2 regions of the Pedococcus sp. P2_A3 genome follow, and region 1 is predicted to be linked to the other one. Evidence: predicted binding sites of a transcription regulator. Region 1 holds the regulator's gene; the other holds the start of a gene.
What was found. Region 1 encodes LexA, which represses DNA repair genes until DNA is damaged. Its sites were predicted from a motif close to TCGAACANNTGTTCGA; they were not measured.
Positions count from the first base shown of each region.

Region 2: a site for LexA is predicted at 8,058-8,073, ahead of AC1DX8_RS09410 (HNH endonuclease signature motif containing protein). Genes of this name have one in related genera too.

Region 1 covers NZ_JBFUCW010000005.1:54,525-64,911, reverse strand. The annotation lists gene AC1DX8_RS05670 (hypothetical protein) at 1-1,650, shown strand, start outside; gene AC1DX8_RS05665 (GNAT family N-acetyltransferase) at 1,749-2,351, shown strand; gene AC1DX8_RS05660 (dihydrofolate reductase family protein) at 2,455-3,117, opposite strand; gene AC1DX8_RS05655 (SRPBCC family protein) at 3,142-3,567, opposite strand; gene AC1DX8_RS05650 (winged helix DNA-binding domain-containing protein) at 3,615-4,766, shown strand; gene AC1DX8_RS05645 (acyltransferase family protein) at 4,791-6,980, shown strand; gene AC1DX8_RS05640 (LysM peptidoglycan-binding domain-containing protein) at 7,027-7,425, opposite strand; gene lexA (transcriptional repressor LexA) at 7,743-8,468, shown strand; gene AC1DX8_RS05630 (DUF4259 domain-containing protein) at 8,583-8,996, opposite strand; gene AC1DX8_RS05625 (N-acetyltransferase family protein) at 9,068-9,601, opposite strand; gene AC1DX8_RS05620 (class I SAM-dependent methyltransferase) at 9,620-10,285, shown strand; gene AC1DX8_RS05615 (NAD-dependent protein deacetylase) at 10,266-10,387, opposite strand, start outside.
Region 2 covers NZ_JBFUCW010000009.1:46,901-57,287, reverse strand. The annotation lists gene AC1DX8_RS09445 (GNAT family N-acetyltransferase) at 1-75, opposite strand, end outside; gene AC1DX8_RS09440 (helix-turn-helix domain-containing protein) at 201-782, shown strand; gene AC1DX8_RS09435 (MFS transporter) at 779-2,065, shown strand; gene AC1DX8_RS09430 (GntR family transcriptional regulator) at 2,098-2,751, shown strand; gene AC1DX8_RS09425 (1-aminocyclopropane-1-carboxylate deaminase) at 2,770-3,789, shown strand; gene AC1DX8_RS09420 (hypothetical protein) at 3,768-4,586, opposite strand; gene leuA (2-isopropylmalate synthase) at 4,857-6,602, shown strand; gene AC1DX8_RS09410 (HNH endonuclease signature motif containing protein) at 6,705-8,045, opposite strand; gene AC1DX8_RS09405 (hypothetical protein) at 8,163-8,384, shown strand; gene AC1DX8_RS09400 (D-alanyl-D-alanine carboxypeptidase) at 8,390-9,655, opposite strand; gene AC1DX8_RS09395 (MarR family winged helix-turn-helix transcriptional regulator) at 9,906-10,385, opposite strand.

The DNA.
Region 1 (10,387 bases):
TCACCGCGGTGGATGACCCTCGACCTCGGCGAGACCTACACCGAGGTCACCCACGGTGACACCCGCATCGCCACCATCTCCGGAGGCGGCAGCGGCGGGCTGGCGGCCGGGCTGTCGATGCGCGACATCTCCCAGGCCACGACGCGCAAGGTCGCCGTCGACAAGGCGACGTTCACCGTGCAGGCCTTCCCCGGCGACAAGGTCTGGGAGAAGTTCGTCAGCGACCGGCTGCCCACGACGGTCCACGCGCTCGAGAAGCTCACCGGCCAGCCCTGGCCCGACGCGGGCACGACCATCACCGAGGACTACAGCGCGCAGGTGTACGGCTGGGACGGCCAGTACACGAAGACCGGCATCACGGTGAACGAGACCCTCGACCACTCGCTGCTCGCCCACGAGCTAGCCCATGCCTGGGCCGACACCGACCACCTCGACGAGCGCTGGCTCGTCGAGGGCCTCGCCCAGGAGCTGGCCACCCAGGCCACCGCGGCGCTCAAGGCCAAGGACACCACCCACCCCGTCGTCCGCCCGACCCAGAAGGGCGCCTTCAAGCTCAACGCGTGGCTCTACGACTCGTCCAGGGCGACCGCCGCCGAGGAGTACGGCTACCCCGCGTCGTGGCGCGCCGTCCACTTCCTGATGGCCGGCAGCGCCGCCTCGAAGCGGACCGACGTCGTCCGCATGCTCACCTCGAGCCACTCCATCTACGACACCCCCGGCGACCGGAGCGTGGCCACGCACCCCACCACGTGGAAGCAGGCCTACGACGCCTTCGAGGTCGCGGGCGGCAACCGCTCGACCAAGGCGCTGATGACCCAGTGGGTCGTGGGCAAGGACGACGCCGCCGCGATCGCCCAGCGCGCCGCGACCCGCACCACGTATGCCGCCCACGACAGCGCCGACGGTGCGTGGGCGCAGCCGCGCGGGGTGCGGGCCGCGATGTACGACTGGGACTTCACCAGTGCCCAGCGCGAGCTGGCGCGCACTGGGGACCTCGCGGCGAAAGCCGTTGCGGCACAACAGGCCTCAAGCCGATCGGGACTCTCCGTCGATGCGGTCCGCCATGCGTACGAAGGGGCCGACGAGGTGGCCGAGTACCCCGCCGTCGCCGCCCAGCTCGCGGCTTTCACCACGGGAGCCGGACGGTACGTGCAGCTGCGGGACGACCATGCCTCCCCCAACCCCCTCGCGCGGTTGGGACAACTGGTGCTCAGTCCCACCGAGCCGCTGGCGGACGCCCGCGCGGCCATCGTCAAGGGTGACGCCAAGGCGGCAGACCGGGCGCTCGACTCGGCCGCGTCGCGCAGCACCTGGTCGACCCGGATCGGCGGCGGCATCATCGTCGTGGTGCTGCTCCTGGGCGCGGGGGTGGCGCTGCTGGTCCGGCGCCGGAGGCGGCGCAAGGTCGCGGCCGCCAGCCGGGTGCCCGAGTCCCCCGTGGGCGCCGGCGACGTGGACGCCAACGACAGGGGTGCGGACGGAGTCGGCGACGACGACGCGGGTGCCGGCGAGACGGTCGTCGACGAGACGGTCGTCGACGAGACGGTGGCCGGCGAGACGGTCGCCACCGAGTCGGTGGCACGCCCTGACGCGAGCGCTGAGGAGCCCCACGGCGGTGACGACGACCCGGCGATGGCCCGGGTCGGCTGACGGCAGGCTCGCGACCGGCGCGGTGGCGAGGTGCGTCGAGAGGTGGCCACGCGGCATACCGGACAGCGGGTGTCCGGAAGGGCTGCCAAGGTGGGGCCATGAGCGCCACTGAGCCGAGCTGGGAGACGCACCCGGTGACGCCCGACCGGTTCGAGGACTTCGCCGACGTCATCAACAGGAACCGTCGACCGACGCACTGCTGGTGCCTGTCGCACCGCCTCCAGGCCAAGGAGATCACCGAGCTCGGCGGCACCGGACCGCACGCCCGCGAGAGGGCCATGCGGGCCCTCTGCGAGCGCGAGCACCCGCCCGGCGTCGTCACCTACCTCGACGGCCACCCGGTCGGCTGGTGCAACATCGGCCCGCGCTCGGAGATCCCCCGGCTCGCGCAGTCGAAGCTGATGCGGCCCGTCGACGACCTGCCGGTCTGGAGCATCGTCTGCGTCGTGGTGCGGTCCGGCTTCCGCAGGCGCGGCGTCACCGCCCACCTCATCGACGGAGCCGTGGCGTATGCCGCGGCGAACGGCGCGCCCGCCGTCGAGGCCCACCCGGTCGACCCCGGTGACTCGCGGATGGACCTCACCATGGCGTTCGTCGGGACGCGGGCGATGTTCGAGCGGAACGGCTTCACGGTCGTCGGCACGACGCACGCCGTGGCCAGCAAGCTGCCGCGGCTCGTGATGCGGCGCGACCTGAGGTAGGCAGCGCCCACCGACCGCGCACTCGTGGCCACCGATGTCGCACAGGAGCCGCTTTCCCCACCCCCGTGCCACACCGGTGGCCAGGAGTGGGGCGGGTGGGCGGTCAGGGCTTGGCGACCTCGTAGTCGATGAAGGTCGCCAGCGGTGACTGCCGGACGCCCTTGGGGGTGAGCTCGATGTCGTGGTCGAACCCCTCGAACAGCAGCTTGCCGCGGCCGAGGATCACCGGGGCCACGATGATGCTCAGCTCGTCGACCAGTCCGGCGGCCAGCGCCTGGCGGATGATGTCTGCGCCGCCACCCAGGCTGACGTCCTTGTCACCCGCGACGGCCCTGGCCTGTTCGATGGCCTCGACCACGCCGTCGACGAAGATGAACTCGTCGCCCTCCGGCTGCTCCTGCGGCCGGTGGGTGACGATGAAGGTCGGGACGTCCCACGGGTTCTCGTCACCCCAGTGGCCGGCCGCCTCATACATGTTCCGGCCCGCGACGCAGGCGCCGAGCCTCGCGAGGGCGGCGTCCATCCACTCCTGCTCGACCGCACCGAGGCCGGCTCCGGGCTCGGAGCGTGCCTCGGTGGCGTAGGACCACGGGCCCCCGAAGACCCAGTAGTGCAGCCGCTCGCCGCCCTCGCCGAGCCCTTGGCCGGGGCGGTCATCAGGTCCGGTGATGTAGCCGTCCACCGATGTCGTGATGCTCGCGCACACCTTGGTCATCGCTGCCTCCTCGTCGCTGGCTTGCTCGTGCGTGACGTGCTTGTCAGCCATACCGACCCTGGGGCCCGACCGAACTCATCGGTGCCCTTCGCACCACGCCTTCAGGCCGGCCGCCTCGGTGGCGAGGTAGCGGTCGGTGAGCCCGCGGTAGAACCGCCCCATCAGCGAGCCGAGCCAGCCCGCCTGTTCGACCGTCAGCCGCACCCGGCAGCCGCCTCCCGCCACGGGCTCGATGGTGTGCCGCGCGGTGGTCAGCATCCCGGGTCGGGTGGCCACCCACGTGAACCCTCGCCCCGGCTCGAGCTCGGTCACGACGTAGTCCGTCTCCGGCAGCTTCGGCTGGTTGATCTTCGCCCGCGAGCCGGCCCGCAGGGGCCCCTCGTCGAGCCGACGCACCCAGGTGACCGTGTCGGTCCACTCCGACCAGCGCTCCACATCGGCCATCACCTCCCACACGCGCTCGGGCGGTGCGGCGATCTCGACGGTCGTGGTCTGCTCCATCTCCCCATGGTCGCGCACCTGTCGGCGGTCTTCGAGAGGATGACGGCATGGACTCCTCCCGCGTCCTCGCCCAGCGCCTCGCGACGCAGCGGCTGTCGTCCGCTCCCCTGCCGCGGGCCGTCGACGCGGTGCGCCTGCTCACCTGCGTGCAGAGCCAGGAGCGCGACCACGCCTTCTTCTCGCTGGGGCTGCGCACCCGCAAGGACACGTATGCCGCGGTGCATCGGGAGTTCGACTCCGGCGCCTTCCTGCGCACCCACATCCTGCGCCCGACCTGGCACTTCGTCGCGCCCGAGGACCTGCGCTGGATCCTCGACCTCACCTCGCGCCGGGTGCTGTCGGGCATGGCCGGCCGACACCGACAGCTCGGGCTCGACGACCCACGCCGACTCGATGGCGGCTTGAGCCTGCTGACCGAGCTGCTGCGCGACAAGAGCTTTCGCACCCGACCCGAGCTCAACGACGAGTTCACCACTCGCCGCTCCCCCATCAAGCCGGGTGAGCAGCTCGGTCACCTGCTCCTGGTCGCCGAGCTGAGGGGTCTGGTCTGCTCGGGGCCGATGAAGGGCGTGCACCACTCCTACGCACTCGTCGACGAGGTCGTGCCGCCGACCCCGACGCGCACCCGCGAGGAGGCCGTGGTCGAGCTCGTCCGGCGCTTCGTGGCCGGCCACGGGCCGACCACCATCAAGGACTTCACCCGCTGGGCGACCCTGACGATCGCCGACACCAAGACCGCGTTGGCCGAGATCGGCGACGAGCTCGAGGAGGTGGAGGTCGACGGCCTCCCGCACTGGTTCGACCCGGCGCAGGTGCGTCGGCGCAGCCCAGCCGCCCCGGCGGCATACCTCTTCCCCACCTATGACGAGGTGGTGCTCAGCTATCCGCAGGTGAGGTTCCCGTCCGCGCCCCACCACCCGTATGCCGCGCACACCGACCCGTTCTGGGCCTGGGTCGTGCTCGACGCCGAGAACGTCGGGCTCTGGAAGCGGACGGTGCGATCCGAGGTGGTCGAGGTGGAGACGCGACTCGCCCCCGGCGTCACGACGCAGGGGCGAGCGCAGGTGCGGGCCGCCGCGCAACGGCTCGCCGGCTTCCTGGGACGCGACCTGTCCTACGTCGAGAACGAGGGAACGCCCCATCTGTGGGCCGGTGAGATGGGTCACCCGGCACGGCGCGCGAGGCGGGCCGAGCGGTGACCCGCTGCTAAAGTCGTGGCCCACATGAGCACGAGCCAGCCGCCCTCTTCGTCGTCGAGCGCCACCCAGTACCTCCCCCGGACCCAGCCCTCCGCAGCACCCACCCCGCCTGCTCCCAGCGCGGGCAGGAGTGACGCCTACCGGCCCGAGATCCAAGGACTGCGTGCTGTCGCCGTCGGCCTCGTAGTGCTCTTCCACCTGTGGCCGCTGCGCCTGAGCGGCGGGTACGTCGGCGTCGACGTGTTCTTCGTGATCTCCGGCTACCTCATCACCTCCCACATCTACCGCGAGATCGCGCAGACCGGCACCCTGCGGGTCACCCGCTTCTGGGCCCGACGCATCCGGCGACTGCTGCCCGCGTCGCTGCTCGTGCTCGCCCTGTCTGCCGTCGGCGTGCTGCTGTGGGCCCCGGCCACCGTGTGGCAGCCCTCCGCGCGGCAGCTGGGGGCCAGCGCCCTCTACGTCCAGAACTGGGCCCTGGCGTTCGACTCGGTCGACTACATGGCCCTCGACAACGTCCCGACCGTGGCCCAGCACTACTGGTCGCTGTCGGTCGAGGAGCAGTTCTACGCGGTCTGGCCGCTGCTCATCGTCGGCCTGCTCGCGTTGCAGCGGTGGGTGCGGCGGCGCAGCGCGGCTGGCGCCCCGGCGACCTCGGACCAGCAGCGACGCATCCTCATGGGTGGGCTCGCCGTGCTGGCGGCAGGCTCGCTCGTGTGGTCGACGATCAGCACTGCGCAGGACCAGCCATTTGCCTACATGAGCACCTTCACCCGCACCTGGGAGTTCGCCGCGGGCGCGATCACGGGACTGGTCACGATGGCCATCACGGGACGCAAGGCGCAGGTGCTCGGGTGGCTCGGAGTCGTCGCCGTCGTGGCGTCGGGGTTCGCCTACACCGAACGCAGCGCCTTCCCGGGGTGGATCGCCCTCGTGCCGGTGCTGGGCACGGTCGCGATCATCCTCGCCGGACGCGGGGCCGCCAGCACGGCCGGCTGGTGGCTCTCGCTGCGACCCGCACGCTTCATCGGTGACATCTCCTACTCGATCTACCTGATCCACTGGCCGTTGATCGTCCTGACCCCCTACGCCACCGGCCACCGCCTGAACTGGCACGAGAAGCTCGCGCTCCTCGCGGTCACGGTCGTCCTGGCGTGGCTCAGCAAGACCTTCGTCGAGGACCCGCTGCGCACGCGGCCCCTGCTCGCCGCGGCACCCTGGCGGGCCTTCGCCTTCGCCGCTGCCGGCATGCTCGTCCTGGTCACGTCCACCGTTGGCATCAATGCCGAGCTGCAGCACCGCGAGGCCACGGCGGCCGCGGCCGCGGACGCCCAGCTCGCTGCAGGGGCCACGTGCCTCGGGCCGGCGGCGCTGGACCCTGCGAACGGGTGTCGCAGCGTCGCGGGTGACGGCGACCTCGTGGTGCCGCCGGAGGTGGTGGCGCAACAGCTCAAGAACGACATCTTCGCCCGCTGCCAGCAAACGCTGGCCGCCTCGGCGCTCAAGACCTGCCACCTCGGCGAACAGAAGAATCCGCAGCGCACGGTGGCGCTGCTCGGCGACTCCCATGCCGGCGCGCTCACCCCGCTGATGGACGCGCTGGGCAAGCAACTGGGGTGGGACGTCATCGCGGCGACGAAGGGGTCCTGCCCCGCGACCACGGCCCGACGGGTGCTCGCCAAGGAAACGGCGGACGACCGTCAGCTGGCCTGCGAGGAATTCAACCGGGCAGCCACCCGAGAGGTGTTGGCCAACCGCCAGATCACCGACGTCTTCGTGACCTCGTTCAGCAGCGACTACGCATGGACGAACGCTCCGGGCGGCAACCTGGGTGACCCCGGCCCTGATGGTTACAAGGCGGTCTGGAAGCAGTTCATCGACGCCGGGAAGCGGATCCACGTGATCCGCGACGTCCCGTCGACGGGAGGGCGCAACATCCCCACCTGCATCGCGCAGTCACGTGACGGCGCGAGCGACTGCGAAGTACCCCGGGCAGATGCGCTCCCTGAGGACCTCGAGTTCTCGACGGCACGGTCCTTGGCCAACCCGAAGGTCACCGTGATCGACCTGACGCCACAGTTCTGCGACGCCAAAAACTGCTTTGGCCGGATCGGCAACGTCATCGTCTACCGCGACATGTCGCACCTGAGCATCGAGTACGCCACCCTGCTCGCGCCCTATGTCGAGCGCCAGCTCGGCACGGTGCCCAAGTAGTTACCGGATCCCACGGAGGGACCGACCCTCACTCGCTGGGCGGACGTCACCCCACCGCGGGGATCAGCAGGGTCTGACCTGCGTGGATGTCGCTGCCGGTCAGGTCGTTGGCGATCTGGATCTGGGCGACGGCCTCGGCCATCGACAGCTGCGGGAGCTGCTGGGTCGCGATCTCGGAGAGGGTCTGGCCGGACCGGACCGTGGTCGAGTGGTCGATCACGGTGGCGGACGCGCCTCCGGAGAAGAGGGCGACCGCCAGGGCGACCGCAGCCACGACGACGGTGAGGGTGAGGGCCAGCCGGCCGGTGCGGGTGATGCGCAGCGGGCGGGTCGGCAGCGCGGCCACGGCTGCCCCGGTGGGGACCGAGACCAGCTGCGGTCGAGCCGGGCGAACGGGAACCCGCACCGGAGCGGGGGCGACGTCCCAAGCGACTGCTGCACTCATCTGGTCCTCCATCGTGGCGTTCAGTGGCGCGGCGTGAACCGCGTGGTCTGTCGAGTTGGTCGAACGGGTGTGCGAACAACTGCCTAGGTGATTTCTAGCACGCATGTTCGAACGGATCAAGACACGCGTCGAACACATGTTTGGCACAGACGTTCGAAGGCCATACGCTGTGTTCATGCCCCAAGCACATCAGAGGCCACTGACAACGCACCCGTCACACCCTCTGGACCGTGCGCCACACGGCACCTGACCTGCACCAACACCTGCACCACCGGCACCTGCACCCGTCCCTGTACCTGCTCAAGTGAGGAAGCGGCATGAGCGACGACAACGTCAAGGAACTGCCCGACCGCGATCGCGGTGACGGGCTCACCGTCCGGCAGCGGCGGGTGCTCGAGGTGATCCGCAACTCGGTGGACCGGCGCGGCTACCCCCCGAGCCTGCGGGAGATCGGCGAGGCCGTGGGGCTCACCTCCCCCAGCTCCGTCGCCCACCAGCTGTCCACCCTGGAGCGCAAGGGCTTCCTGCGCCGTGACCCCAACCGGCCGCGGGCCATCGAGGTCGTCTCTCCCGACTCCCCCGCCGACATGCGGGGCTACCGCGGCGGCGCGAGCGTCGAGGACGAGACCGCCACCTACGACGAGACCGGCGTCAACGACCAGCGGCCGGAGGCCTCCTACGTGCCAGTGCTCGGTCGCATCGCGGCGGGCGTGCCGATCCTGGCCGAGGAGACCGTCGAGGACGTGTTCCCGCTCCCCCGCCAGATCGTCGGCGAGGGCCAGCTCTTCCTCCTGCAGGTCGTCGGTGACTCGATGATCGAGGCCGCGATCTGCGACGGCGACTGGGTCGTCGTGCGGCAGCAGCCCAGCGCGGACAACGGTGACATCGTCGCTGCGATGCTCGACAACGAGGCCACCGTGAAGACCTTCAAGCGCAAGGACGGCAAGGTGTGGCTGATGCCGCACAACGCCGCGTTCGACCCCATCGACGGAGACCACGCCACCATCCTCGGCAAGGTCACCGCGGTGTTGCGCCGCATCTGACCTCGACCCTCAGGTGCCGGCTGCACCGTGTGCCGCGGCGCGCCTCGGGCGTGCCGCGGCACACGCGTGTCCGGCGCGTGTCCGGCATGGGGCGCCGGGTCGGATCAGGTCGGCTCAGTCACCCAGGGCGTCGAGCAGGTGGGTGACCTTGGTGGCGAACCGCTCCCCGCCATCCCCGTCGGCCCAGAGCTCCCACAGCTCGTTGTCGTCGGACTTCAGCGCGCGGTGCAAGGCCTGGGTCGCCAGCTCCTCGAGGCGCTCGTCGACCTCGATGGGGTCCTCGTCGAGCCAGCGCGGCACGTTCCGCTCCCCGACCACGGACTCGAAGTCGTCACAGGCGGCCACCACGGCGGCGGCCGCAACCGCCTCCGACATGGTCGGTGCCTCGATGTACCCCGACGCGCGCACCACCCGCACGAGCGCCTTCTCGACCTTGGTGCGTCGCGCCTCCTGCTCCGCTTCCTCGAGCTCGTCGAGGAAGTCCAGCGCGTCGTCGTTCTCGAACGGCCCAGCTCCGATGGCGCCCATCTCCGAACCTCCACAGCCTGCGACAGGGGTGCAGTTCCGAGGGTGCCAAGAGGCGGCGCGACACGCCAGCCCTAATGCGGCGGGCTCATCCGTTGGTACCACGCCGTATCGACGTAACGACCGAACTTGTGCCCCACCTCTCGCAGGATCCCCACGCGTTCGAACCCGCACGCCACGTGCAGGGCCACGCTCGCGTCGTTCGGCAACGCGATCACCGCCACCTGGGTGTGCACCCCGGGTGCGGCGTCGAGCCGGGCCAGCAGCGCGGCATACAGGGGGCGGGCGAGCCCGCGACCACGCGCCGACTCCGCGAGGTAGACCGACACCTCCTTGGAGCCCGCGTAGGCGGGCCGCGGGCGGAACGGGCCGGAGAAGGCGTAGCCGAGCAGCTCGCCCTCCGCCGTGCAGGCGACCAGCACGATGTTGCCGTCGCCGACGGCCGCGAGCTTCTCGCCGAGGTATGCCGCGCCGCGCGGCTCGGTGTCGAAGGTCGCCAGCGAGGTGCGCACCTGCTCGTCGTAGATGGCGGCCATCGCCGGCAGATCGGCCGATACCGCGTCGCGCACGACGGTTGGGGGGTGCTCGGCAGGGACGGGGCTGCTCATATCGGCGATGCTAGGGGGATGAGCGACGGCCACCAGCACTCCGACCGGCACGGATCGACCGATCGGCCCGACCTGCCGGACCCGGACCGCGGCACCCCCACGGACCGCCAGGCCCTCTGGGACGAGCGGTATGCCGCGCACGAGCACGTCTGGAGCGCGACCCCGAATGCCGAGGTGGAGCGGATCGTGGGCGACTGGTCACCGGGTCGGGCCCTCGACCTCGGGGCCGGTGAGGGGCGCCACGCCGTGTGGCTCGCCGCGCTGGGCTGGCGGGTGACGGCCGTCGACTTCTCGTCGGTCGGGCTCGCCAAGGGCGAGAAGGAGTCGACCCGCCGCGGCCTGCGGGTCGACTGGGTCGTCGCCGATGCCCGGTCGTGGCACCCGGCACCGCACGTGCTCTACGACCTGGTGCTGGTGTCCTACCTGCACCTGCCGTCCGACGTCATCTCGCGGACCCGGGGCTGGCTGGCACCGGGTGGCGCGCTCGTGGTGGTCGGTCACGGCCTGCGCAACCTCACCGAAGGCGTCGGCGGCCCGTCCGACCCGGCCCTCCTGCACACCCCCGACCAGCTGCGCGAGGCCGCGGGCGACCTGGGCATCGAGCGGTGCGAGGAGTACGTGCGCCCCACCGAGGACGGCGATGCCATCGACGTCGTGCTCGTGGCTAGGCGGCCAACCGGGTGAGCAGTGCCGTGAGGGTCGGGGCCAGCGGCGCGTCGACCTGCACCGAGGCCTCTGCGTCTCCACGGGTGGGCCCACGGGTGATGATCGCGACCGGGATGTCGA
Region 2 (10,387 bases), on a different contig from region 1:
GGCGACGATCTCGAAGACGGCACGGGCGTCGGCAGGGGAGAGGGGGCGGGCCACCAGCCCGGCGGGAAGCTCCATGGCGGAAATCGTGCCGGGGCGCAGGGTCCCGGTGCACGTGGTTTTCGAGGATGACGCGCCACAGGAATTGTGAGAGGGTTCTCTCGATACAGTTCTCTCACGATTTCGAGGACAGGAGCAACCTCGTGTCCACCAACCCTTACGGCGACGTCGAGCTCACCCCGCGGGCCATGCGGGCGCTGGCCCACCCCGTGCGGCTGGCCATCCTCAGCCGGCTCCAGGGCGACGGGCCGAGCACGGCGACCGCGCTCGCGCCCCTCGTCGGAGCCAGCCCATCCGTGACCAGCTGGCACCTGCGTCACCTCGCCGAGCACGGGCTGGTCCGCGATGCCGAGGTGGAGTCAGACGGCCGCCAACGGTGGTGGGAAGCTGTCGGGACCGGCTTCCGCTTCACCCCGACCTCCGACGACGAGGGTCGGGACGCCGCGAGCCTGCTGTCCACCGTGCTGTTCGACCAGGCCGCGCCCCTCCCTCGCAAGTGGGGCCGTGAGGCCGAGCCCCTCCTCGAGGACGAGTGGCGCCGTTCGGCGGGTCTGTCCAACACCACGGTCGTCGTCACTGCCGAGGAGCTGGCCGAAGTGGAGTCGGCCATCGAGGCGCTGCTCGCACCGTTCGTGCTGCGCCGCGCCAACCGCCAACCCGTACCCGGCGGGCGCACCGTGCGGATGCTGCGCTACGTCCTCCCCGAGGCGGACCTGACGCGATGACTGACCCCACAGCACCCTCGGCGGCGAAGACCCCGCTGTGGCGGGACCGCCGGTTCGCGACCTACTGGGCGGGTCAGGGCATCTCGCAGTTCGGCGACCGGATCACCGAGCTGGCGCTACCCCTCATCGCGGTCACCGCGCTGCACGCGAGCGCCCCCACGGTCGGCCTGCTGACGGCGGCGGTGTGGGCGCCCAACCTGCTGTCACTGTTCGTGGGGACGTGGGTCGACCACCAGGTGCGCAAGCGCCGGTTGCTCATCGTGGCCGACCTGCTGCGCTGCGTGGTGCTGCTGAGCCTGCCGGTGGCGCACTTCCTCGGGGCGATCACGACGGCCCAGCTCTTCGCGGTCGCCCTGATCGCGGGTGCCGGCCAGGTGCTCTACCAGACGTCCTACCCGAGCTTCTTCGTCGGGCTGGTGCGACGAGACCAGTTCGTCGAGGCCAACAGCCTGTTGAGCGGCACCCGGTCGGCGTCGTTCGTCGCCGGCCCGGCGGTCGCCGGTGGGCTGATCCAGGCGGTGACGGCGCCGGTGGCGATGCTGGTGGACGCGGTCACGTTCGCCGTGTCGGCCCTGCTGATCGGGAGGGTCCGGGTGCCCGACCTGCCGGTGGACACGTCGAACGAGGCCGGTCTGCTCCGTCGCTCCCGCGACGGCATGGGACTGGTCCTCAAGGACCGCTACCTGCGAGCGTCGCTGGCCTGCGCGACGACCATCAACCTGTTCAACCTGATGGCCGGCGCGATCCTGATCCTCTTCGCCAGCCGCGAGCTGGGCCTGTCCGCCGGGGTCATCGGCCTCGCGCTCGGCATCGGTGCGACGGGCGGCCTGCTCGGCACGGCGCTGGCCGGACCGATGGCCCGGCGGATCGGGCTCGGGCGCACGGTCGCCTTCGGGGCCGTGGTGTTCTCGGCGCCCTTTGCCCTGCTCCCGCTGGCCGAGGGTCCGACGTGGTCGCGGGCCGGTGTCCTGGCCCTCGTCGAGTTCATCTCTGCGGTGGGGGTGATGTGCCTCGACATCCCGCTCAACGCCCTGATGACGGCGGTGACCCCTGACGGCGTGCGCAGTCGCGTGACCGGCGCCTTCTCGACGGTGAACTACGGCATCCGCCCGCTGGGCGCGGTGCTCGGTGGCCTGGTCGGGGAGTGGATCGGACTCGCGCCGACCATGGTGGTCGCGGCGGTGGGCGGCTCGTTGTCGATCCTGTTCCTGCTCTGGTCGCCGGTCTTCTCGACCGCCTCCATCGAGGAGCTCGACGCGGTCCGCGAGCTGGGCCGCGCTTGACGCGGGCCAGCGTCTGATATGCAATATATCGCGTGCCCGTCCCCTCGCCGCAGCTCCCGGTCTCCCGGGCGCTCCTTCGCGACGACGTCTACCGCCGGCTGCGCGACGCGATCGTCGACGGCACGCTGGCCCCGGGCGAGCAGCTGCGCGACCAGGAGCTCGCGGCCTGGCTCGGGGTGAGCCGCACGCCGGTACGCGAGGCCCTGCTCCGACTCCAGCAGGCCGCGCTCGTCGCTTCGCTGCCCGGCCGTTCGACGACGGTGGCCTCGCTCGACACCCGGGCTGCCCGTGACGCCCAGGCGGTCGTGGCGCAGATGCACCGGTTGGCCGTGCACGACGCCGTGGGGCAGCTCACGGCCGACGACCTCGCGCGGATGCGCGACGCGAACGCGCGGTTCCGCGCCGCTCTGGAGGCCGGCGACGCGGACGCAGCGCTCGACGCCGACGACGAGCTGCACGGCATACCGGTGGCGGCGGCGGGCAACGCCGCACTGGCGGCGGTCCTCGAGCAGTTCACCCCCGTCCTGCGTCGGGTGGAGCGGTTGCGGTTCAGCTCGCTGTCGGGGCGCGGCTCGGTCGCGCTCCACACCCGGCTCATCGACCTGTGCGAGGCGGGGGACCGCGAGGCCGCCGCGACGGTCTCCCACGAGACCTGGCAGACCCTCGCACCCCTGCTCGACACCTGACCCGACCCGAGGAGACCCATGTCGATCCACGACTTCGAGCGTTACCCACTCACCTTCGGCCCGAGCCCGGTGCACCGCCTCGCGCGGCTCACCGAGCACCTCGGGGGAGCGCAGGTCTGGGCCAAGCGCGAGGACTGCAACAGCGGTCTGGCCTTCGGGGGCAACAAGACCCGCAAGCTCGAGTACATCGTGCCCGACGCCCTCGCCCAGGGCGTCGACACGCTCGTCTCCATCGGCGGCTACCAGTCGAACCACACCCGCCAGGTGGCCGCCGTCGCGGCACACCTCGGGCTCAAGTGCCGCCTCGTGCAGGAGAAGTGGGTGGACTGGGACGACCCGGTCAACGACAAGGTCGGCAACATCCTGCTCTCGCGCATCATGGGCGCCGACGCCCGACTCGACCCGCACGGGTTCGACATCGGCATCCGGTCCTCCTGGGAGGACGCGCTGCGCGAGGTCGAAGAGGCTGGGGGCAAGCCCTACGGCATCCCGGCCGGCGCTTCGGAGCACCGCCTGGGCGGGCTCGGCTTCGCGAACTGGGCCTACGAGGTGGCCGATCAGGAGAAGGAGCTCGGGGTCTTCTTCGACACGGTCATCGTCTGCACGGTGACCGGCTCGACCCATGCCGGGATGATCGCCGGGTTCGCGGCCCTCGAGGACGCCGGTGGTCGTCCTCGTCGGGTGGTGGGCATCGACGCCTCGGCCACCATCGACAAGACCCGCGACCAGGTGCGCCGCATCGCCCAGCACACCGCCGACCTCATCGGCCTGGGGCGACAGCTGCGCGACGACGAGGTGACCGTGCTCGAGGGCTGGGCCGGCGACCTCTACGGCATCCCCGTCGAGTCGACCGTCGACGCCATCCGGCTCAGTGGCCGGCTCGAGGGCATGATCATCGACCCCGTCTACGAGGGGAAGTCGATGGCCGGGCTGGTCGACCTGGTCACGTCGCGCGAGATCCCGGCCGACTCCACGGTCCTCTACGCCCACCTCGGCGGCCAGCCCGCCCTCAACGCCTACTCGGGGATCTTCGACTGACCACTCTCGGCGAACGTCCACCCGTGCTCGGCCAGGGCTTCGCGCAGGAAGCGCAGGGCGATCGGGCCCACGCCGTGCAGGGCGGAGAGCCCTTCCTCGCTGCGCTCCCTGACCTGCTCGAGGGTCCAGACCCCCTCGGCGCGCAGGGCGCGCGTGGCGGGGGCCCCGATGCGAGGCAGGGGAGTGCCCTCGGGTGCGCTGGGCCGGTCGGCCCGCGGGGTGCCGGACTCGGCGTCGACGACAGCCGTGCCCCGCGGCGACAGCCGGTAGCCGATGTCGAGCGACTCGGTGAGCCCGAGCTCCTTGAGCTTGCGGACGTCTCGCTTGAAGCTCGGGGTGTCGCGGCCCAGCTCGGCCGCGAGCTCCGGCGCGCGGACCGTGGGGGAGCGGTCGATGATCGCCAGGGTCGCCCTGGTCCACGGCCCGATGCCCGAGGCGCGGTCGAGCCGGTCGAGGCGCTCGCGGATGGTGGCCACTTCGTCGGCACCCGGAACGGTGGCGCGCAGCTGTTCGCGCGGGTCGGCTCCCGCGTGGCGCAGCCCGACCCGCCAGACCGGCCGATCCGCCTTGGCCTCCAGCATCCTGCGCAGCTCGGTGATCGACGTCGCGCCGGCTCGTCTGGCGTCCTCGGCCGTGATGCGCGAGGGGGCCACCTTGTCGACCGAGGTCACCTCGAGCAGCCCCACCCGCGTGCGCAGCTTCGTCCCGACGACGACCCGCGGCCGGTCCCAGCGCCGGAAGGCGAGGTCGACGTCACCGGCCCTGATGGCCGCGAGGGTGTCCGGACGGATCATCATGGCCGCAACCTACTCGAGCCGGGTGTGTCAGCACGGACCACGTCGCGCGCTCACCCGCCCGACCGGCTGAGTCCGGATGGTGGGCGACGCGGCTCGGACGTTGGACGTATGCCGGGCACGCGGCATACCCTCGTGCCGTGCGTTCACTGCGCCTCCTCCTTCGCCGCCGCGGCGGGGCCTGACCGATCAGCCGCCCCTCGTCGCGGAGTTCGCGTTGCCGGCTGAGACCCTGAGTAGAGCCAACTGCAGCGAATCGTGAGGCGAGAGACCATGATCCACCCCCAGCAGCCGTCGGGTATGCCGGTCGCGAAGTACGTCCCCTTCCAGGACCAGATCCCCTTCACCCTGCCTGACCGCACCTGGCCCACCCGCGTCATCGAGCAGGCCCCCCGCTGGTGCGCGGTCGACCTCCGGGACGGCAACCAGGCCCTGATCGACCCGATGAGCCCCGACCGCAAGAAGCGGATGTTCGAGCTGCTCGTGCGGATGGGTTACAAGGAGATCGAGGTCGGCTTCCCGTCGGCGAGCCAGACCGACTTCGACTTCGTGCGGATGCTCATCGAGGACGACATGATCCCCGACGACGTGACGATCCAGGTGCTGACCCAGTGCCGCGACCACCTCGTCGAGCGCACGTTCGACTCGATCCGCGGCGCCAAGCAGGCCATCGTGCACTTCTACAACTCGACGTCGATCCTGCAGCGCCGCGTGGTCTTCGGGCTCGACCAGGACGGCATCGTCGACATCGCGCTGCAAGCCGCCCGCCTGTGCCGCAAGCTCGAGGAGACCATCCCCGACACGACCGTCTACTACGAGTACAGCCCCGAGTCCTACACCGGGACCGAGCTGGAGTTCGCGGTACGGATCTGCAACGAGGTGGCCGACGTCATCGACCCGACGCCCGACCACAAGATGATCATCAACCTCCCGGCCACGGTGGAGATGGCGACCCCCAACGTCTACGCCGACTCGATCGAGTGGATGATCCGCCACCTCGAGCGACGCGAGTCGATCGTGGTCAGCCTCCACCCGCACAACGACCGGGGCACCGGCGTCGCCGCCGCCGAGCTCGGCTACCTCGCCGGCGCCGACCGCATCGAGGGTTGCCTGTTCGGGAACGGCGAGCGCACCGGCAACGTCGACCTCGTCACGCTCGGGATGAACCTCTTCAGCCAGGGCATTGACCCGCAGATCGACTTCTCGAACCTCGACGAGATCCGGCGCACCGTGGAGCACTGCAACCAGCTCCCGGTCGGCGAGCGGCACCCGTGGGGTGGCGACCTCGTCTTCACCGCGTTCTCCGGTTCGCACCAGGACGCCATCAAGAAGGGCTTCGAGGACATGGAGCGCCAGGTGGCGTCCACCGGCAAGTCCATCAACGAGCTGGTCTGGGGCGTGCCGTACCTGCCGATCGACCCGCACGACGTGGGCCGCAGCTACGAAGCGGTGGTCCGCGTCAACAGCCAGTCCGGCAAGGGGGGTGTGGCCTACCTGCTCAAGGCGGAGCACCAGCTCGACCTGCCGCGCCGGCTCCAGATCGAGTTCAGTGGCGTCGTCCAGGCCAAGACCGACAGCGAGGGCGGCGAGGTCAGCGCCGCGGAGCTGTGGTCGATCTTCCAGGACGAGTACCTGCCCGCGGTCGACGGCGCGGTGAACACGTGGGGCCGGTTCACGCCGGTCAGCCACTCGCTCATCAGCGAGCAGGGCGGTGTCGACAAGATCAGCGCCACCATGCTCGACCGCGGCACGGAGGTCGTCGTCGAAGGCACCGGCAACGGACCCATCGCGGCCTTCATCGACGCGCTGTCGACCCTGGGTGTTGACGTCCGGGTCCTCGACTACGCCGAGCACGCACTGTCCGCGGGTGGCGACGCGAAGGCGGCGGCCTACGTCGAGTGTGCCGTGGGTGACCGCGTGCTCTGGGGCGTCGGCCTGCACAGCTCCATCGTCAAGGCGTCCCTCACGGCGGTGCTGTCAGCGGTCAACCGCGCGGAGCGGATGGCTCCCGTCGAGTGAGGCGGGGTATGCCGCGGGGTATGCCGCGGGTCCGGGCCACAGTGGCGCGTCGCGCCGGGTGGGGTCGGTCTCGTTCGGTCTGGCTCCGCAACTGTGGCTCGGTCATGTCCGCCGGCTGATGGTGACTCGTTTTCGTCCGTCGGGTTCTCGGGTGATTCGGTGGTGGAATCCGGAGTGGTGGATGCGGCGGTGGTGGAACCCGCAGAGGGGTACTGCTTTGTCGAGGTCGGTGTGTCCGCCGGTGGCCCAGGGGTCTTCGTGGTGTTGCTCGGTCCAGGCGTAGGGGCGGTCGCAGTCGTCGGCGGCGCAGGAGTCGTAGGTCATGGACAGGGCCACCCGTTGGGCCTCGGTGAAGAAGCGTTGGGTGCGGCCGAGGTCGAGCAGCTGGGACTGGCCGTCGAGGACGGCGGGCACCAGGCCTGCGCCGCAGGCCAGTCGTCGGGCTTCGGAGGCGGACAGGTCGTGGCCGGTGTCCAGCTGCGCGGCACCGAGGGAGGCCTTGAGGGTGTCGTGGTCGAGGGTGACGATGACGGTGGCGTTGACCTTGCCGGAGAGGTGGTCGGTGGGGAGGTGTTCGAGCAGCTCGACGAAGGCCCGGCCGTACTTCTGGGACCAGTCGAGGTCCTCGGCCCGGAACGCGTCCCAGGTCGCCTCGGCCACCTGCTCGGCGGTCAGGTCCGCGCCGGCCGCCGCTGCCTTGAGCTTGGCGTCCTTGGCTGCCTGCTGGGCGAACCGGCGGGGTGAGGCGATCTGCTGGATCACCTTGGTGAGGATCTGCCCGGCGAGGGTGGGCACGGTGAAGTGCCCGGTGGTGGTGCCGTCGTGGTTGTCGTGCAGGGTCAGCCTGGTCGCGGCCAGGGCGCGGTCTTCCTCGCTGCGCAGCACCGCGTCCTCGTGGGCGTCGACCTGCGCCTGGGACCGSTGCGCGGACGCCAGGGCCCGSCGSGCCTTGCGGCGCAGCGCGGGCGGGTCGAGGTGCTTGGCGACCGMCACCAGSGACTGCTCGATCGCGGCCCGTTCGGTCGCGTCGAGCCCGGCSGGCAGCTGCTGCGCCGCGGTSGCGATCACCAGGGCGTGCTCGGTCGACAGCTCGCCGGCGCCGAGCGCGTCCCGGGTGGCGRCCAGYCCGGCGTCGAGGGCRGTCGCCAACCGCACCTCRCGGGCCGCSGACGCGCCGTCGCGCCGCGAACGACTCGCGAGCCACGCGGCGGTGCCGGTCATCCCCGCRTCGGCGGCGACGTCGGACTTGTCGACCACCGACACCAGGGCCAGCTTCAGCGCCTGCAACCGGGTCACCGCCCGGTCCACCTCCGCGATCAGGCTCGACGCGGCATACCCGGACAGCTCGGCCACCGACGCRCACCGGTCGAGCACGGTGTGCACCTGACGCACCCCATCGGCTGCCGCGAGCGGCGGCGACGGGTGCAGGGGTGCGATGGCCATACCCCAGCATATTCGAACAGGTGTTCGAACGTCAACCTGTGAACGTGGTCAGTTCTGGGGGTCCTTGACCTCGACGGCTGGATGTCGGACCATCAACACACCGATCAAGGGGGAGTCATGGGAAGCGTGTCGATCTTCGCGGTGCTGCTCATCGGGACGTTCGTCCTCGGGGCGGTAGCCCTCGTGACGGTGATCGCCGTGGGCATCACGCGTCGTCTCCGTGACAAGCGCACGCCGGACGAGCGCCGTGCCGACGAGCACGGCGACATGGCTCCGGGCACGTTCAAGGTCACCCCCGGCATCGGCGGAGACGTCGATGGTGGCACCGGCGCCCTCTGAGCCGGCTAGTAGCAGCCGTTGACCGTGGCGGCGAGCATGTCGATGTTCTGGCGCATGAGCGTCATCGACGTCGGGTTGCCGTTGATGATGAACGCGAACGCCTTGCTGCGACCGTCCGTCCCGATCGTCCAGCCGGCCAGGGCGACGGCGTCCTTGAGGGTGCCCGTCTTGGCGTAGACCTTGCCCACCGCGCACTTCGACGTGGTCGCGGTGAACCTGCCGTACGACGCCCGCAACGTGCCGGTCAGCCCAGCCGTCGGCAGCCCGGGGCTGGAGCGCAGGATCTGGAACTGGGTCTGGTTGGCCCGCTCGAACGTGTTGGTCACCAGGCGGGCCAGCTGCACGCTGGTGAGCCGGTCGCTGCGCGACAACCCCGAGCCGTCGTAGATCGCGGTCGCCGACAGACCCTCGGAGGTGAGACCGCGCACCGCGGCGACGCGACCGGCCGACCACGTGCCGCCGACGCCGGTGCCCACCGCGACGAGCCGGTTCAGGGCCTCGGCGTCCTCGTTGTCCGACTCCATCATCATCTGGCTGACGGTCTGCTCCATGGTCTGCCCGGCTGACGTCGCAAGCACCGGGTTGGCGGTCGACGAGTAGCCCCGGGCCACGCTCGTGACGGTGATGCCGTAGGTCGCGAGCTTGGCAGCGAAGATGTTGGCCGCGTCGATGGTGGTGTCCGCGACCTGGCGTCCATCGACGACGAGCGAGCGCAGCCAGGTGGTCTCGGCGGGGATGTAGCTCGAGGGCCAGCCCGTCGCGAGGCTGGGGGCGGCGAAGAGGTGGTCGTCGGCATACACCCGCACGCGCAGCTGGCCGGCGTACTTCATCGCCGAGGCTGTCTGATGGGCCAGCGAGGTGACCTGGGTGGAGGAGAGTGCTGGGTCGCCCGAGCCGATGAGCACCACCTGGTCGGCTGCTCCACCGCGTCGCACCACGGTCGTGAACCGGTGGGTGGGTCCGTAGAGTCGCAGGGCGTTGGTCGCCGCGACGAACTTGAGCGTCGAGGCCGGCATGAGTGCGGTGCTGCCGTTCTTGCTCCACAGCAAGGTGCCCGACCGGGCGTCCATGACGGCCCCGGAGAACAGGGTGCCGAACCTCGCCGTCGTCGCCCGAGCGGTGAGAGCGCTGGCGAGCCGGGTGTCGGCGGAGCTCTTCACGTAGGGGTCCAGAGGGCGTGCGCTGGCGGCAGTCGGCGCCACCAGGGCCGTGACCGCGAGGGCGGCCGCGGCGGCGGTGGCGGCCACGAGGGAACGTGCGCGTGAGGTCATGGCGAGCCCTTGCTGGACTGTCCCCTGCTGGGGACCGTGGGACGGGTGTGACTGGGGGTGGGGCCGAAGGTAGCCCTCCTCGGGGCCTCATGGGGGCTTTTCGACCCTGTTTCACAGCGTTCATGGCCGTTCACCCGAGTTGGCCGCCCAGTCTGGCGCGGCCCGGGAAGTCCGTGTCCCCCCGGACCCAGCCTCCCGGGCCGGCGTCCACCCCATACCCCCGCCGTCGCCGCGCAAACGGCAACCCGGGTCAGTCGGGCAGTGGTGCGGCCGCCTCGATGAGTCGAGTCAGGCCGTCGCGCATGGCCTCGAGCTCGGTCAGCTCCATGCCCAGCCGGTCGATGATCGCCGGCGGGATGCGTTCCGCGCGCTTGCGGGCGGCGGCGCCCTTGCGGGTCAGCGAGACGGCGAGCGCCCGGTCGTCCAGCGGATCGCGCCCGCGGGTGACCATCCCGCTGGCCTCCAGGCGCTTGAGCAGGGGCGAGAGCGTCGCCGACTCCAGGCTGAGTCGCGCGGCGAGCTCAGTGACGCGCAGCGGGGAGTCCTCCCACAGGGCGAGCATGACGAGGTACTGCGGGTGGGTCAGGCCCATCGGCTCGAGCAGCGGCCGGTAGAGGGCGATCACGTTGCGCGAGGCCACTGCCAGCGCGAAGCAGACCTGGCGGTCGAGCTGGAGCAGGTCGGGCTCTGGGCTGCTCGGCCGGCGGCTCTGGCTCTTCGTCGTGGTCACGA